DNA from 4 places in the Shewanella sp. SM71 genome. Region 2 is predicted to be linked to each of the others. Evidence: predicted binding sites of a transcription regulator. Region 2 holds the regulator's gene; each other region holds the start of a gene.
What was found. Region 2 encodes sigma-54, which starts transcription at its own class of promoters, with help from an activator protein. Its sites were predicted from a motif close to GTTGGCACGNNNNTNGNNT; they were not measured.
Positions count from the first base shown of each region.

Region 1: the regulator sigma-54 is predicted to act here: its motif matches at 1,824-1,842, upstream of L5L97_RS01820 (BON domain-containing protein).
Region 3: the regulator sigma-54 is predicted to act here: its motif matches at 1,401-1,419, upstream of flgF (flagellar basal-body rod protein FlgF).
Region 4: the regulator sigma-54 is predicted to act here: its motif matches at 1,149-1,167, upstream of fliD (flagellar filament capping protein FliD).

Region 1 is NZ_JAKKRW010000001.1:414,083-417,250, forward strand. Features, by position in the region: gene L5L97_RS01810 (hypothetical protein) at 1-433, shown strand, start outside; partial or broken gene L5L97_RS01815 (DUF3224 domain-containing protein) at 563-966, shown strand; gene L5L97_RS01820 (BON domain-containing protein) at 1,234-1,788, opposite strand; gene L5L97_RS01825 (hypothetical protein) at 2,065-2,520, opposite strand; gene L5L97_RS01830 (sigma-54 interaction domain-containing protein) at 2,767-3,168, shown strand, end outside.
Region 2 is NZ_JAKKRW010000008.1:124,708-127,875, forward strand. Features, by position in the region: gene lptB (LPS export ABC transporter ATP-binding protein) at 1-404, shown strand, start outside; gene L5L97_RS10090 (RNA polymerase factor sigma-54) at 512-1,990, shown strand; gene hpf (ribosome hibernation promoting factor) at 2,019-2,306, shown strand; gene ptsN (PTS IIA-like nitrogen regulatory protein PtsN) at 2,309-2,752, shown strand; gene rapZ (RNase adapter RapZ) at 2,749-3,168, shown strand, end outside.
Region 3 is NZ_JAKKRW010000003.1:258,042-261,209, forward strand. Features, by position in the region: gene flgE (flagellar hook protein FlgE) at 1-1,282, shown strand, start outside; gene flgF (flagellar basal-body rod protein FlgF) at 1,456-2,199, shown strand; gene flgG (flagellar basal-body rod protein FlgG) at 2,210-2,998, shown strand; gene flgH (flagellar basal body L-ring protein FlgH) at 3,010-3,168, shown strand, end outside.
Region 4 is NZ_JAKKRW010000006.1:242,674-245,841, reverse strand. Features, by position in the region: partial or broken gene L5L97_RS08325 (flagellin) at 1-384, shown strand, start outside; gene L5L97_RS08320 (flagellar protein FlaG) at 675-1,076, shown strand; gene fliD (flagellar filament capping protein FliD) at 1,226-2,581, shown strand; gene L5L97_RS08310 (flagella biosynthesis chaperone for FliD, FliT) at 2,692-3,045, shown strand; gene fliS (flagellar export chaperone FliS) at 3,054-3,168, shown strand, end outside.

The DNA.
Region 1 (3,168 bases), on a different contig from region 2:
TGCTATGGGTGACTACCAAGATGGTGAGGTAAAAGGTCGAGCATTACTCGATTACTTGCGCATTACACCGTTAAATTTCGATCCCGCTCTAGAGCCGGACACCCAAAGTGACGCACCGATTCAAGATGATCCTAAAATGCAAACTATGCCCTTTGTGGCGCCTTTTATTGTGACGACTCAAGGTTCAGGCGTATTTTGGTATCTTGGATTGTTTAATCTGGATTTTAAGCTCAATAGCTTGAAACACTTAGGCAGTGTCATGCTTGGCGATCGAATCGAAGTGGATAGTATTGAACCTGTTTATCCTTTCGAAGCCCCATTCAAAATTGCTGTGACTTATCGCGATAGAGCGTCTGACCAACCCATGTCTGAAAGCCCTGAAATAGTCAAAACCATAGAGATGATAGTGAGTGAGACCAGCATACATAAGTAGCGTGTAAATGCCATTATGGATCTGCGCAGGCTTATGCTAAGTTGTTTTTCGGTCTGTGGGTGATGTTTGCTTCAATAGCAAGCGTTAGCAGGTAATAGGTCAGCATAAGATTTCGACAAGGAGAGTGTCATGCAAGTTAGCAAAATCACTGGGAAATTTGATGTTAAGCTCACTCCAGATAGCCCCTATGCTACTGGCATTGGTGGTGTGACGTTAGGCGTATGGGCTTAGATAAAACCTTTTATGGTGAGCTTGAGGGGCGCAGCAAGGAGGAAATGCTCAGTGCTATGACGTCAGTCAAGGGCTCAGCTGGCTATGTGGCCATTGAACAAGTGGTTGGCAACTTGTGCGGTAAGCAGGGCAGTTTTGTATTACAACATTTTGGCATTATGACCGATGGACAAAATCGTCTGATCTTAGAAGTGATACCCCATTCTGGGGCGGGGGAGTTGCAGGGGTTAACTGGCACTATGACCATCAATATTGAGAATGGCCAACATTTTTATGCATTCCAGTTTGGCTTTGAAGCTTAGTTTGACTTTGAAGCTTGAGTAACGCCTGCGTTTTAGCTCAGTGTTCTGTAACTCTTCTCCTTTATGATCATTCGAGTCATCTGAATTCACCCTTCTTAATTTAAGCGAGTAAGTCTTTTCGATTGGGTCTGAAAATGGGCATAAAAAAACCAGCTGAGGCTGGTTTTTTTGATTCTTTTTTCATAAAGCACTATCGAACCTTGAGTCTAGATCTGTGTGCTGTTACTTAAAATACGTTTAATTTAAAAAATGCCGTTGTCGCGAGAGTTAAGACACTTTTTTAACAACTTTAATTTTATCAACGACCTTTTTCACATCGTCGGTATTTTCGGCAATTTTCAGTGCTAGTTGACGTTCTGCATCGCTGGCAACTTCACCTTTCAATGTGACTATGCCATTGGCAACATCCACATTAATTTGGGTGCCGGATACGTCAGTTGAAAACAGTAAACGCGTTTTGATGACTGTGGCAACTTTAGAGTCAGTTAAGGTGGCAACAACTTCACTGGTGCCTTCTTTTTCATTCATCACAGTGAGTTGGTTATCGACATCTTTCACTCCATCTAAGCTTTTGATGAGCTCTGTGGCGAGGGCTTTATCCACACTGCTTTCCACTTTACCTGTTAATGTCACTTTACCATCTTTGACATCTGTAATGATGTCGAAGGAATTGAGATTCGTGTTGAGCAGTAAAGTGGTTTCTGCTTTACCATCGATCCACGCATCCTTGGTTCCGCCTTTCCAATCTTGGGCGGCGGCCACATTTAAACTGATTGAACCGACAAGTAAAGCCACTAGTACTGATGCTGTTGTAGTTTTCATAATCATATCCTCCGTTGTTTTCTCGAAGCTAGATAATGCGCCAATCGTGCCAATGTTTTTAAGTTAATGATTTTTAATGTTTTAATTTTTTTATCTGGCGTTTTTATACCTTAGCATTTTCCTTTAGGTCGGTCTTTTTTACCGACAAAGTGTAATTTTTTCTGGCATGCTGAGCCATCATTCGAGCATAAAAAACCGCACTCATCAGTGCGGTATTATGTCTGTAGTAAAAGTGGAGGGGAGTCGGTTAAATATGGCTCACTTAGCGACAGGGAATTAATGGTGATTGAGCGATCCCGTACCGTCGTAACTCATTTGCAGCCAAGCGGCACCCTCTGCAAGTTGGTTTGCAAGTTGTGGCTGATGCGCTTGCCTTACTGCTTGTTTTATTTGGATTAGCACTTGCTGCTCTATATCGACAAGGGCGGTCATAGCCTGCGAAATTTGGCACTGTTGCAGCAATTCTGTTGCTTGAGTATAAGTGACGGGCACGGTGTGACTTAGGCCATTAATTGGCTCGTCAGCCAAACGTCTCAGCTGTTCAAACCGAGTTAACATTCGTTGATGGATGTTAGCTTTGGCGGAAAAAACACGCTTAAGATTATAGTCTTCGACATACCTCCTCGCTTGGTTGTAAAATGTGAGTCCTTCCTGATTCAGCTTGATGATTTCATCGATCAACATGATATCGGCGCGGATATCAGTCTGATGTTGCACAACATTAGACTTCATTATGGGCCTCCTAATGCCAGTGTTCGACATAGATTGTTTAACTGCTTGGGTAAACTGATTTCGTTTCGTTCAGCTACCATGCATATTCTGTTCTCGTTTTTAATGATATTTTAACAGGCTGATTTTTAGACTGATATTCTCAGTTCATCGAGATATCATCTTAGAACATCGGCAACTATTACCGTTGCTGTTGTTAAAATTTCATGGCTGACATACAGTAGTTTTTCATACAGGGAGTAGATACGCATGGCTCGACTGACACTTTTTTATCACTTGCAGGATGTTGGCGCCGAGCAAGCAATCATCGAACTTGCTGGCGCTGCTGACTTTAATAAGCTACGCAGTGTCGATGACTTGCCTTGGATAGAGCAGCTAGAGGCAAATCACGTCGATGTTGCCATTATTGAGTTATCCAGTCTTAGTCGTGAAGATTACCTTGTGCTGCTGGATAATGCGGCCATGTCAAATATTGAGTTTATTTTTCTCTCCGATGGTCAGCCAAACCCTAATCTTGATCAGTTAATGTCTCATTTTGCTGGTTACCACTTTCGCAAACCTTACGATATGCCGCTAATCAGCGAAATTTTTGCTGATTTTGCACAGTATTTAGCGTCATCGCCTAATCGACTGCATCCTTTTGCTAGCGAG
Region 2 (3,168 bases):
AACTTAAAAACGAAGAACGAGAAGAAGAACTAGAACATCTGCTCGAAGAGTTTCATATCACCCACATCCGTGACAGCCAAGGCATGTCATTGTCGGGTGGCGAACGTCGTCGCGTCGAAATTGCGCGGGCTTTAGCCGCTAATCCTAAGTTCATTTTGCTCGATGAACCGTTTGCCGGCGTCGATCCTATTTCGGTTATCGACATCAAGAAGATTATCGAACAACTCAAAAGTCGCGGCCTTGGCGTACTGATCACAGACCATAATGTCCGCGAGACATTAGATGTATGTGAACATGCTTATATTGTGAGTCACGGAAACCTGATTGCCGAAGGAACTCCAGCAGAGATCTTAGACAATCAGCAAGTTAGGGCTGTGTACTTAGGTGAACAATTCAGGCTATAGTTAATCGAGCGAAGCCAATGGAGGCAATTTATACCGCCATTGGGCTTCACTCAAGATAATAATAAGCGACCTCATCCAACAATAATAACGTAGGGATCAGCGGTAACATGAAAGCGTCACTCCAGCTCAAACTGGGTCAACAGTTAACCATGACGCCACAATTACAACAGGCCATACGTCTGTTGCAACTGTCGTCATTAGAACTGCAGCAAGAGATCCAGCAAGCATTAGATTCTAATCCCCTTCTCGAGCTGGAAGAGGATCAATTCGACGCCACTAAAACCCCTGTAAACCAAACGCTATCCGATACGGACTTCAGTGAATCTAGCACTCTGCCACCAGAAAAAGACAGCTCCACCATAGACACGGCAGAGTCGCTAACCAAAGAATCCATGCCCGATGAGCTCCCCATGGACACCACATGGGATGAAGTGTTTACCGCCTCCCCAAACTCAGGCCCCGGCGGCAGTCGTGAAGACGATATGCCCTTCCAAGGCGAGACCAGTGAAGGTTTGTACGAACACTTAGAATGGCAAAAAAACCTCACGCCGTTTTCTGAAACCGATTTAGCCATTGCCACCGCCATTATTGATGCCATCGACGATCAGGGCTATCTCACCCAAAGCACTGAAGAAATTCTCGAAGCCATGGGCAATCCTGAAGTTGAGCTTGACGAAGTCGAAGCCGTACTCAAGCGTATTCAGCATTTTGATCCCATAGGCGTTGCCGCCCGTGATTTAAGTGAATGCCTGCTGATCCAACTGTCGCATTTCGCCGCTGACACGCCCAACCTAGAAAACGCCCGCATGCTGATCAAAGATCATTTAGATCTGATCGCCGCACGAGACTTTAGGTTGTTGATGCGTAAGACTAAATTAAAAGAGGATGAATTAAGGGATGGTATAGCACTCATCCAAACCCTCAATCCTCGCCCAGGTTTGTTGATCACGCCCAATAATGACGAATACGTTATCCCAGATGTGTCTGTGTCGAAGAAAAATGGCCGCTGGGTCGTTGAGCTTAATCCTGACTGCATGCCAAAAATCAATGTAAATCAACATTATGCTTCTATGGCACGCAGTACCAAAAACCAAGCCGATAGCCAATTTATTCGCGGCCATCTGCAAGAGGCTAAATGGTTTATTAAGAGCCTAGAAAGTCGTAACGATACTTTGCTTAAAGTTGCTAATTGCATAGTGCAATATCAGCAGGGTTTCTTTGAGTACGGTGAAGAAGCCATGAAGCCTATGGTGCTTAACGATATTGCCGAAGCGGTAGAAATGCATGAGTCCACCATCTCACGGGTCACAACTCAAAAATACATGCATACCCCTAAGGGACTTTTTGAACTAAAATACTTCTTCTCTAGCCACGTCGGTACTGACGATGGTGGTGAGTGCTCATCCACAGCAATCAGAGCCTTTATAAAGAAACTGGTGGCAGCGGAAAACCAGAAAAAACCATTAAGCGATAGTAAGATGGCACAACTTCTGGCAGAACAAGGGATCAACGTAGCCCGCAGAACCATTGCGAAGTACCGAGAGGCTATGCTTATTCCACCTTCTAATCAGCGTAAAAGTTTATAACCTACAGTGGATATCGGAGGACGTTTCTATGCAAATAAACCTAAGTGGGCACCATATCGAAATTACCGAATCGTTACGTGCATATGTAGAAGAAAAGTTTTCAAAACTTGAACGCCATTTCGAACAGATCAATAATGTGCACGTTGTGCTCAATGTTGAGAAAATGCAACAGATTGCTGAAGCGAGAATAAACCTCATAGGTGGTGAAGTTTTTGCAACTTCAGAGCATGCTGACATGTATGCCGCTATAGACGCCCTGATTGACAAGCTTGACCGTCAGGTTATTAAACACAAAGAGAAGTTAACAAAACACTAATAATGGAACTTTGTACCATACTGCGGCCGGAGTGCACTACCTGCGCCACTCCGGGCAGCAAGAAAAAGGTACTGGAACTCATCAGCGACTTAGTCGCTGCCCAGTACCCGACCCTCTCATCTCAAGAGATATTCGAAAGCCTAGTGGCGCGCGAAAAGATGGGGAGCACAGGTATAGGTAACGGCATCGCCATTCCACATGGTCGACTAGCCGATATAGATCAGCCCATTGCCATACTAATTAAGTGTGAAGAGCCGATAGCATTTGATGCTATCGATAAGCAACCTGTTGATATTTTATTTGCACTACTGGTGCCTGCAGACCAATGTCAGCAGCACTTAAGTACCTTGTCTTGCATGGCCGAAAAGCTGAGCGACAAGCAAATATTAAAGCAATTACGCAAGACGCATGATGAAACGGAACTCTATCAGGTAATCACTGGATGAAACTGGTCATAGTGTCGGGCCGCTCAGGCTCAGGCAAATCTGTCGCCCTTAGGGTACTCGAAGATCTCGGCTATTATTGTGTCGATAACCTTCCCTTGCCATTGATTGGCAGTTTGCTTGAGCAACTCAAAGGCAGTAACGATCTCGTCGCCATCAGTGTCGACGTGCGTAACATGCCTGAGCAGGATAAGGTCTTAGTAAAACAACTCGCTAGCCTACCTCCAGATACTGAGTTAACGAGCTTCTTCCTTAACTCCAGCGATAAAATTCTGCTCAAGCGTTACAGCGAAACCCGCCGTTTGCATCCTTTGTCGAAGAGCCGAGTCTCTTTGCAAGAAGCGATAAAGCTGGAGGGGAAACTGCTTGAGCCTATGTCAAAACTGGTCGATCACTACATAGATACGTCGAATTTGAAT
Region 3 (3,168 bases), on a different contig from region 2:
GAACACCATTGGCTTTAAAGAGTCCCGTGCTGAATTTGCGGATGTTTACGCTAATTCTATTTTTTCAAATGCTAAAACTGCTGTCGGTGGTGGTGTTGCGACGAGCCAAGTGGCACAGCAATTCCATCAAGGTAGCTTACAGTTGACGAATAACTCCCTTGATATGGCGATTAAAGGGGGTGGCTTTTTCGTTACTGCTTCTGAACTGGGTACATTAGACCACTCGTTTACCCGTGCTGGAGCATTTAAGGTAGATAAAAATAATTACATGGTTGATTCTGCTGGTAATTATTTGCAAACTTTCCCAGTGGATAAAGATGGGAACTCAACATCAGTGAGTTTAACGACGGCTAAGCCGGTACAAATACCAGACACTGCGGGTAGCCCTGTAAAGACTGAGAATGTTACTTTACAAATGAACTTAAATGCTAAGGAAAGTGCACTCGACCCCGCGGCATTCGATCCTCTAGATGCAAAAACCTACAATAACGTTACATCAATGACAATTTATGACTCACTCGGTGAGCCACATATTATGACCACTTATTTTGTTAAGCCCAAAGATGGTTCGTACAATGGTGAGAACAATTGGGTGGCTTACTATGCTGTTGATGGAAAGCAAGTAGATCTAGCCGGTCCTGCTGGTACTTATCAAACAGATACCACCGGCGATGGTACACCTGATGCAACGGGCACAGCTCAAACTGCTGGTGGTTGGAAAGGCTCTGTACTCAAGTTCAATTCTGTTGGTGTCTACACTGGTAGTGATCCTGCTATAGTCAAGACTGAGGCTTTGGGCGTCAGTGGTGCGGGTGTTTTAGGGCCAGGTGCCGATGGTACTCAAGAGTTGACTGTGAAGTTTAATGCCCCAACGCAATATGCTGCTCCTTTTGGTGCAACTGAGTTGACGCAAGATGGTACGACTGTAGGTCGCTTAACTAACGTTGAAATCGGCGAAGATGGTTTAGTGACCGCGAGTTATTCTAATGGTTCAACCGTGCCTTTAGCACGGGTTGCTTTAGTTCGTTTTGCTAACGAACAAGGTTTAACGCAAGTGGGTAATACGTCGTGGAAAGCCAGTTTAGCTTCAGGTCCAGCGTTAGCGGGTGAGGCAAATAGTGGAACTTTTGGTAGCATCAGTTCATCGGCGCTAGAGCAATCGAACATTGATTTGACGACTGAACTGGTCGATTTAATTTCGGCACAGCGTAACTTCCAAGCGAACTCTCGTACCCTTGAAGTGAATAACACGCTGCAACAAACCGTATTACAAATCCGCTAATCATTACTTTGTTTAACTAAGTGTTGCCGCCAGTGGCAACACTTAGCCTTTATCCTGCCGTCAAATCACTTCATTTTCATATTTTTCAATTCTATCAGTAAATTAAACGTTATTATTTGTTGGCATGATGCTTGCTTGGCTATTGTCATGTAGAAAATTTGACGGAGCAGTCTGTGGACAAATTCCTTTATGTCGCCATGAGTGGCGCTAAGCAAAATATGAATGAGCTGGCACTCCGTGCGAACAACTTAGCCAATGCTAATACCGATGGTTTTAAATCAGATATGGCGCAGGCCAGATCGATGCAAGCCTTCGGTGAAGGGTTGCCTTCAAGGGTGTTTGCGATGACAGAATCTCCGTCAGCTAATTTTCGCTCTGGTCCGATAAAAACCACTGGACGGGATCTCGATGTTGCCATTAAAGGCGATGGCTGGTTTGCCGTTCAGGCGAAAGATGGCAGTGAAGCTTATACCCGTTCAGGTAGTCTCAGTTTCGATGCGACGGGCATGTTGTATAACGACAGAGGCAATCCCGTGATGGGGGACGCTGGCCCGATAGTGCTGCCATTACCTATTGATAAAGTGTCAATTTCACAGGATGGCATAGTGTCTGTTCGCCCTCAGGGGGCGACTGCTGAAGTGATAGAAGAAGTGGCTAGATTGAAGTTAGTTAATCCCGGCAATGCGCAGATGATGCGTGGTGAAGATGGATTATTTCGACAAATGTCAGGCGAACCAGCACCAGCTGACCCTTTCGTCGCAGTTGAAAGTGGTGCCGTAGAGGGCAGTAACGTTAACCCTGTTGATGAAATGGTGTCTTTGATTGATCTTCAGCGCCAGTTTGAATTGCAAGTCAAGATGATGAAAACCGCGGAAGAGAATGATCGCGCTTCATCCTCATTAATGCGTATTAGTTAGGAGATAGATTATGCATCCGGCGTTATGGATTAGTAAAACTGGCTTAGACGCACAGCAAACTGATATTTCAGTGATTTCAAACAACGTAGCGAACGCTAGCACTGTGGGCTACAAAAAAAGCCGCGCAGTATTTGAAGATTTACTCTATCAAACAGTTAACCAAGCAGGTGGTGTTAGTGCATCTAACACTAAGCTACCCAACGGATTAAACATAGGTGCGGGTACGAAAGTCGTCGCTACTCAAAAAATGTTTACTCAGGGTAACATGCTGACGACGGATAACTCACTGGATCTCATGATTGAAGGTCCTGGATTTTTTGAAATACAGCTTCCTGATGGAACCACTGCTTATACTCGAAATGGTCAGTTTACCTTAGATGATACGGGTCAGATTGTGACGCCAGGTTCTGGCTATTTGCTACAACCCGCGATCACTATTCCTGATAATGCGACCAGTATTACCGTTTCAGCGGAGGGTGAAGTTTCAGTAAAAACGCCGGGTACCGCTGAGAACCAAGTCGTGGGTCAGTTGACTATGACGGATTTTATTAATCCATCGGGTCTAGATCCTATGGGACAAAACTTATATACGGAAACTGGTGCGAGCGGCACGCCAATTCAAGGTACCGCTTCGTTAGATGGTATGGGTGCTATTCGTCAAGGCGCCTTAGAAACCTCTAACGTGAACGTGACCGAGGAACTGGTGAACCTTATCGAAAGTCAGCGCATTTACGAGATGAACTCCAAAGTGATTTCAGCGGTAGATCAGATGCTGTCTTATGTGACTCAGAATTTATAGAGGCAAACATCATGGCTAGATATCTTGTGTTGGCCGTCGCGTTATTGCTTGCAGCCTGTAGCTCGACGCAAAAGAAACCCCTTGCGGATGATCCCTTTTACGCGCCGGTATACCCAGAGGCGCCGCCGACAAAAATTGCCGCAACTGGCTCTATTTATCAAGACAGCCAA
Region 4 (3,168 bases), on a different contig from region 2:
TCTTCAAGTGCTGCGTTTACTGTGACAGGTACCTCTGGGGCAATTACTGGTACGGGAACAACATCAACCCTTGCGTCCGTAAAAGAGGTTGATATTGGCACTGCTTCAGGTGCGCAGGATGCTTTAGCTGTTATTGATGCTGCAATTGCAGGTATTGACTCTCAACGTGCTGATTTAGGTGCGGTACAAAACCGTATGAACTTCACCATCAATAACTTGGGTAACGTACAAACTAACGTAGCAGATGCCCGTAGTCGTATTCAGGACGTTGACTTTGCTAAAGAAACTGCAGATATGACGAAGAAACAGATTCTGTCTCAGACATCTTCTGCTATGTTGGCACAAGCCAACCAATTACCACAAGTTGCCCTGTCATTGCTGTAATTGTGATTGGCGGTTATCTCATACTGAGATGATAGACAGCTAAGTGTTTGGCACTGAGAGGGGAGGTTCGTTTAGACCCTTCCCTTTGTGCATTAAAATGGTCAGTTTAGTGTTGTTAATAAAGTGATTATTAGTCAATAACATTTAGCTGCATCATCCATATAGAGTAATAAGCAGATTAGCAAATGTTTGAAGATAAAGCTTAAGCGTGTAGCTTTGCGCTTCATCTGTGAGGTTAGTACTTTCTAGCAGTACCAGAGTACATCAGTTAGTGTGACTAAGAGGGTGGCATGATGGATATTAATTCAGTTAGTACATCTAATGTAGTGGGGTTGAAGACTGAGCTTAAATTAGCTCCTCCACAATCTCTTCAGCAAGAGTCAAGTGGTTCAATAAAGCCTTTGTTTGGCGAATCAAACAGCGTGAACATGCTAGAAGATGGTGAGTCTACAAAAGATACTAAAACGAATGTTGAGCAGTTAGATAAGGTTGCGAGTGACCTGACGGATATGGTAACTATGATGCGTAAGGGATTAGCATTTAAAGTTGATGCGAGTTCTGATAGGCCCGTTGTCAGCGTTATGGATATAGACTCTGGCGAAGTGCTGCGACAAATTCCTAGTGAAGAGGCGCTTGCTTTGGCTGAAAAACTGTCTGAAGTGACAGGCGCATTAATAAAAACAGAGGTTTAAGTCGTAGTTTTTTTAATATGCATTCATGAGAGGTTCAGTCTAGAGTGGTAAGCCATTCATATTAACTGAAGTCTTGGCGTGAATTTTGCTGTATTAATACTATTAACTATGCGTATTGGTAAGTTTTTAGACGCAGATCAGAGGTGGATATGGGATTAACATCATTAGGTGTAGGTACTGGCATGGACATCGGCGGCATTGTAACCGCTCTAGTTAATGCAGAAAAAGCGCCTAAAGAAGCTAAATTCAATGCCGAAGAAGGTAAGATAAATACTCAGATCTCTGCTCTGGGGGCATTGAAAAGTGCAATGTCTGATTTCTTAGAGAAAATAAAACCTCTATCTGATGCTAAAACCTTTACAGGTTTTAAGAGTACGCTTTCCAATAAAGACTTTATGACCGCAACAGTTGACCCGACTGCAGTGGCTGGCAATTATAAAGTCATTGTTGAACAGTTGGCTGAAAGTCATAAATTAGGTTCTACAGCAGTTACAGATGTTACGGCTCCAATAGGAAGTGGCTCATTAAGTCTGACAGTGGGAAGTGAGAGCTTTAATGTTGCGGTTGGTGCAGATGACTCTCTGCAAGACATTATGAAAAACATCAATGCTTCTAAAGATAATGTTGGAGTGACTGCGACTATTATTAAGGGCGACAATGGTGCTCAGTTAGTGCTTACATCCAACAAGACTGGCGAGGATAATGTAGTGCAAGCATCTGCCACGGATGACGCTGGAACTGCATTATCTGATACATTTACTATGACAGAATTACAACCTGCAAAAGATGCAATTTTGTATGTTGATGGCTTAAAAGTGACCTCTGATTCAAACGAAGTAAAGAATGCGATTACTGGCATCAACTTAACATTGACGGATGCTAACAAAGATAAAACAACGACACTCAAAATTGAACCTAATCGTGACTCTTCGAAAACAGCCATCAAAGATTTTGTTAATTCATACAATGAGTTAATGAAAACGATGTCTAGCATGTCAGGTTATGATCCAAAAACTAAGAAAGCAGGTGTATTGCAGGGTGATTCTGTTATTCGTGGTGTTCAAAATCAGATGAGAAGCGTGTTGTCATCAACGAGTGGTGGTGATAGCTCTATGATGTTAGCGAATCTGGGTATAAAAACCACTCAGACGGGTAGTCTTGAAATTGATGATAAAAAGCTTGATGAAGTGCTAAGTAAAGATATTAATGCCGTATCCGACTTTTTTTCAGCGGAAAAAACTGGGTTTGGTACACGAATGAAAGATGTTACTGACTCCTATGTAAAAACTGGGGGGATTTTAGATAGTCGAGATGAAAGTTTAGATACTCAACTTTCTCGTATTACCGATAGCCGTGAGACTCTTACCTTAAAAATGAAGGCCTATGAAGCTAGGTTATTAAAGCAGTACAATGCTATGGATTTGATTGTTGGCCAGATGAACGCTCAAGGTAGTATGCTAACTCAGCGACTCGACTCTCTTCCAGGGCTTGTGAGCAAACGATAATATTTTATCAGCCAAATTGTCCCTACCGTAAGATAGATTTACACGATGTTTGCCAGTTTTTGGATTTTATGAGTTTTTTATCTAAAGTGGCAGAGTAAGAGATTCTATATATGCATCATAGCCAAATTAATACACAGAATGTTGTTAGCACATTAGATTCTCTTAATGAGCAAATGAATGAAATCATTAGACAAGTGACTACATTATCAATAGATAATGAAAATATTGATTTTTTGGTATTAAAATTGCAAGAAATTGTTGGCCAGCGTCAATTATTACTTGAGGCTTTGGTTGCAGATGAGCAATTTGTTGACAGAGATTATTTGCAGTTACAGTTTTCATTAACTCAAGCATGTACAGAGAAAGCCAATGTTTTCTTACTGGACAGGCAAGCTCTATTGCATGCTGGTAGTAATAGTCAACGTCATATCAATGTATACAAGTCGATAGATGCAAATAGGTAGGTACTAATATGAGAGGTTCATTACAGTCATATCGTAAGGTTTCTTTAGAAAGTGAAATAGCAGTGGCATCCCCTCACCGCATTATTCAAATGATGTTTGCTGGTTTGCTTGAGCGTTTGGCTC